DNA from 2 places in the Mesorhizobium sp. WSM4906 genome. Region 1 is predicted to be linked to the other one. Evidence: predicted binding sites of a transcription regulator. Region 1 holds the regulator's gene; the other holds the start of a gene.
What was found. The regulator PhoB, encoded in region 1, activates phosphate uptake and scavenging genes when phosphate is short. The targets are predictions, from matches to a motif close to TGTCATNNANCTGTCAT.
Positions count from the first base shown of each region.

Region 1 (2,396 bases):
GCCGGGAACTACGCCATCTGGCGCAGCGCCATGAAGATGAGCGAGGACGCCGAGCCGGTCGACGTCGGCGACGCCGACATGCGGGCGCTTGCCGCCAAGGCGCGGGAGAAGGACGGCCCGGAGCGCGAGGCATACCGCCGGGCGGGCGAGGCGTTGGGCTTCGGCCTCGGCAGCCTGTTCGCGCTGATAGACCCGGCGCCGGTCGCCATGGTCGGCGTCAGCGCCGCCGCTTTCGACCTGATCGAGCCGTCGCTGCGCGAGGCCATCGCCCAGACCGCCGGTGGCCAGCACTCGGAATCGATCTCCTTCGACACTGAGCCGAACGAACTGCCGCTGATCCGCGAGGGCTGCGCCATGCGCGCGCTGACCTTCGTCGACCAGGAGATTTTCGCCCCGGGCGTCCAGGCAAGGGCGGGCGCCGGGAAGAATGTGGCCTGAGCGGCTTTCCGAATCGCCGGAGATTAGCGAAGGCCTTTTGAGCTTTCGTCATTCCAGGGCGGAGCAGGAGCGAAGCTCCGTCGCGAAGACCCTGGAATCCATGCCGTCACCTTGATCGAAATGCGCAGCGGAGCAGAATTCTGCACCGCAGTGCCGCGTCGACGTCACGGAATGGATCCTCGGGTCTGCGCCGCGTCGCTTCGCTCCTTGCTCCGCCCGTGGATGACGAAGCACGAGCGTCTCAGCTACTCACCAACGCATGCGATCCGGTAGCGGACGCGTCAATTCCACGAACGGTGCGCCTAATCCTCGCGGATTGCGTATCCCGCGCCGCGTATGGTGCGGATGACATCGGGCATGCGGCCGTTGTTGACCGCCTTGCGCAGGCGCCCGACATGTACGTCCACGGTGCGCTCGTCGATATAGATCGTCTCGCCCCAGACATTGTCGAGCAACTGGCTGCGCGAGAACACCCGGCCGGGATGCCGCATCATGAACTCGAGCAGCCGGAACTCGGTCGGACCGAGCCTGATCTCGCTCTTCTTGCGGTAGACGCGGTGTGATTCGCGGTCGAGCACGATGTCGCCGACTTTGAGCACGCTGGAAAGCACCTCCGGCTTGGCGCGGCGCAACAGCGCCTTGACCCTGGCCATGAATTCCGGCGTCGAGAACGGCTTGACCAGATAGTCGTCGGCGCCCGTCGAGAGGCCGCGCACCCTGTCGCTTTCCTCGCCGCGCGCCGTCAGCATGATGATCGGCAGCCGTTCGGTCTCGGGCCGCATCCTGAGGCGGCGGCAAAGCTCGATGCCGGAAACCGCCGGCACCATCCAGTCGAGCACCAGGAGATCGGGCACGTTCTCCTGCAGGCGGATCTCGGCTTCGTCGCCGCGGGTGACCACCTCGACCTGATAGCCTTCGGATTCGAGGTTGTAGCGGAGCAGCACCCCCAGCGGCTCCTCGTCCTCCACCACCATGATGCGTGGCGCGATCATTTAGCAGGTACCTTCGTTTGTCAGGCCGCCGGCGCCGACATCGCCGTCTCGTCCTGCTTCGGACGGTTTGCGGGCAATTGGGTGCCGGTCAGCACATAATAGGCATTCTCGGCGATGTTGGTGACGTGGTCGCCGATGCGCTCCAGATTCTTGGCGCAGAACAGGAGATGCGTGCAGGCCGTGATGTTGCGCGGATCCTCCATCATGTAGGTCAGGAGCTCGCGGAAGACGGAGGTGTATTTGACGTCGATGCGCTCGTCGTCGTTCCGGAGCTTGGCGAGCGCCGTGGCGTCGCCCACCGTGTACTCCTCGATCACGCCCTGGACCTGGATCAGCACCAGCTGCGCCATCGAGTCGATGGAGTGCGACAGGTCGCGCGGCGCGGCGCTGACGCCGACGGAGCCGACGCGCTTGGCGATGTTCTTGGCGAGATCGCCGATGCGCTCGAGGTCGCCGGCCATGCGGATCGCGCCGACCACGCTGCGCAGGTCGTCGGCCATCGGCTGGCGCTTGGCGATCAAGGTGATGGCGCGATCGTCGAGCTCGCGCTGGCGCGCGTCCATGATGGCGTCGTCGGAGACCACGCGCTGCGCCAGCGCGTTGTCGGAATTGAGCAGGGCCTTGGTCGACGCGCCGACCATCGAGCCGGCGAGATCGCCCATGTCACGGATAAGCTGGCTGATCTGCCTCAGATCCTCGTCGAAGGAAGCGACCGTATGGGCCATGATTATGTCCTCGTATGAAACTCAGCCGAAGCGGCCGGTGATATAGTCCTGCGTGCGCTTCTCGCGAGGCGAGGTGAAGATCTTCTCCGTCCGGTCGAACTCGACCAGCTCGCCGAGATACATGAACGCCGTCTGCCGCGACACGCGCGCCGCCTGCTGCATGTTGTGGGTGACGATCACGATCGTGTAGTCGGCCTGCAGCTCGTCGATCAGCTCTTCGATCTTGGCGGTCGACAGCGGG
Region 1 is NZ_CP121355.1:1,827,298-1,829,693, reverse strand. Features, by position in the region: gene QAZ22_RS08650 (ROK family transcriptional regulator) at 1-438, shown strand, start outside; gene phoB (phosphate regulon transcriptional regulator PhoB) at 741-1,430, opposite strand; gene phoU (phosphate signaling complex protein PhoU) at 1,451-2,158, opposite strand; gene pstB (phosphate ABC transporter ATP-binding protein PstB) at 2,177-2,396, opposite strand, start outside.

Region 2 (2,396 bases), 3.1 Mb from region 1:
CGCACATATTGCTGGTAGGGGATCGAGCCCGCCGGCAGGAAGGCGTTGGAGAAGCCGGTCAGCGCTTCGAACTCGATATTGGCGGTCATGCCGCCGAATTCCGGCGAGAACATCGAGCCGGAGCGCAGCGCGCGCACGGTCGGGATCGGATCGGGCTTGATGCGGACGCCGGGAAGCTCGGTCGCATCCCAGAAGGATTCGCTCATCACCACGATGATGTCGGGCTTCTCGTCCGGCACCGTGGCGGCGACGCCGGGGCGCGCGATCGCGTCCATCGTCTTCTCGGAATAGCCGGGCGGCGCCGAGACATGCGCCATCGGAACGTTCATCGCGAAGGCGAGCGCAAAACCGTTCGAGGCATAATTCTCCTTCTGGTCCCACATGATCGGGATGATCTGCAGCCTGTCGCGCGTCCACGAGAAGGTGGCGTAATCCATGATCGAGACGAAGAAGGCGAGCAGCGGCACGGCCAGCGTCAGCCGCGCCAGCCGTCCCTTTCGGCTAAGGATCGGCACGCGCCGGCGCCAGTGCCGCCAGCCATAGACGAGCAGCGCCAGGCTGCCGATGATCGCCACGCCGAGCAGCGCGGCCGTCCAGGGGCGCTCGCGCACCAGGAGCGGCATCAGCGCCATGATCTGGCGGGCATAGAGGAAATCGGTCGGATAGAGCGGGTCGCCGAGATAATGCGATTTCTGATGGCCGACGAAGGCCAGCGCCAGCGTCAGCGGCGCGACGATCATCAGGCTCTGATGGCTGCGGCCGAGTACGGCATCGAGCCCTACCAGCACCAGCGCGAAGACGACGATGGTGGTCCATCCCGGCTTGAAGGGCTGCAGGAAGAAGCCTACCGTGCCGAAGAAGTCGCCGCGCACGATCCATTCGATGGCGAACACCAGGAGCGCGGAGGCAAGCAGCGTCGCGAGACCGTAGCGGACGATCGGCCATCTCCGCCCCGGCAGGTAGCCGGTGGACGGATCGTCTTCCAAGAATTGCGGCACGGGCTTGGCCGCGCCTTTTCTGATCCTTGCCACGTCGCTTCCCCCGGCCCTTGCCGCGCTTCTTGCGTTCGCGCTTCGCGTCTTCCACACGCGTCACGCTTCTGTCATCGAAATGTCACGCAAAGCTAGCGCCTGTGGCGGAAATAAGAAGAGCCAGCAAACGATTCGTGAGCGGTTTTCATCAGGTGTGATCGCCAAAAAGCCTTTCGGAACAGGGACTCGGGCCGGGTTTTTGGGCTGAAATGGGCTCCGGGCGGGCAGCCCCGGGCTTGACTTGGCCGTCCGCCTTGCGTCAGAGGCAGGGAAAAACCAGTCGCTGGAGACTTGAAAATGGCCGTCGCATTCACCTTTCCGGGACAGGGCAGCCAGGCCGTCGGCATGGGCAAGGACCTCGCCGATGCCTTCCCCGAGGCGCGCCGGGTGTTCGAGGAAGTCGACGAGGCGCTTGGCGAAAACCTGTCGAAGCTGATCTGGGAAGGGCCTGAAGAGACGCTGACGCTGACGGCCAACGCCCAGCCGGCGCTGATGGCGGTGTCGCTTGCGGCGGTGAGGGCGCTGGAGTCGCGCGGCTTTTCGCTGAAGGACAAGGTGGCCTACGTCGCCGGCCATTCGCTCGGCGAATATTCCGCACTTGCCGCGGCAGGTTTCGTCTCGGTCGCCGATGCCGCGCGGCTGCTGCGCATCCGCGGCAACGCCATGCAGGCGGCGGTGCCGGCGGGCGAGGGCGCCATGGCCGCCATCATCGGGCTGGAACAGGCCGATGTCGAAGCCGCCTGCGCCGAAGCGGCGCAGGGCTCCGTCTGCCAGGTCGCCAACGACAATGGCGGCGGCCAGCTGGTGATTTCCGGCGCCAAGGCGGCCGTCGAGCTGGCGGCGAAGCTCTGCACCGAGAAAGGCGCCAAGCGGGCGCTGATGCTGCAGGTCTCCGCTCCCTTCCATTCGGCGCTGATGACGCCGGCCGCGGATATCATGCGCGAGGCGCTCGCCGGCGTGGCGAAGAGCGCGCCCGTGGTTCCGATTGTCTCCAACGTCACCGTCACGGCCACCAACGACCCGGACGAGATCGCCCGCCGCCTGGTCGAGCAGGTGGTCGCTCGCGTGCGCTGGCGCGAGACGGTGGAATGGTTCGGCCAGAACGGTGTTGCGACGCTCTACGAAGTCGGCGCCGGCAAGGTGCTGTCGGGCCTGGCGCGACGCATCAACCGCGACATCGCCACCGGCGCCATCGGCACGCCGGCGGAGGTCGAGACGGCGCTGGCGGCGTTGGGATGAGCCCCTGCTTTCGTCATTCTAGGGCGGAGCAAGGAGCGAAGCGACGCAGCGCAGACCCTAGAATCCATGCCGTGACTTGGAAGTGCCGCCGCGGTGCAGAATTCTGCTCCGTTGCATCCTTCGGCC
Region 2 is NZ_CP121355.1:5,431,026-5,433,421, reverse strand. Features, by position in the region: gene QAZ22_RS26400 (LTA synthase family protein) at 1-1,031, opposite strand, end outside; gene fabD (ACP S-malonyltransferase) at 1,329-2,270, shown strand.
Region 2: a site for PhoB is predicted at 1,101-1,117, ahead of QAZ22_RS26400 (LTA synthase family protein). Genes of this name have one in related genera too.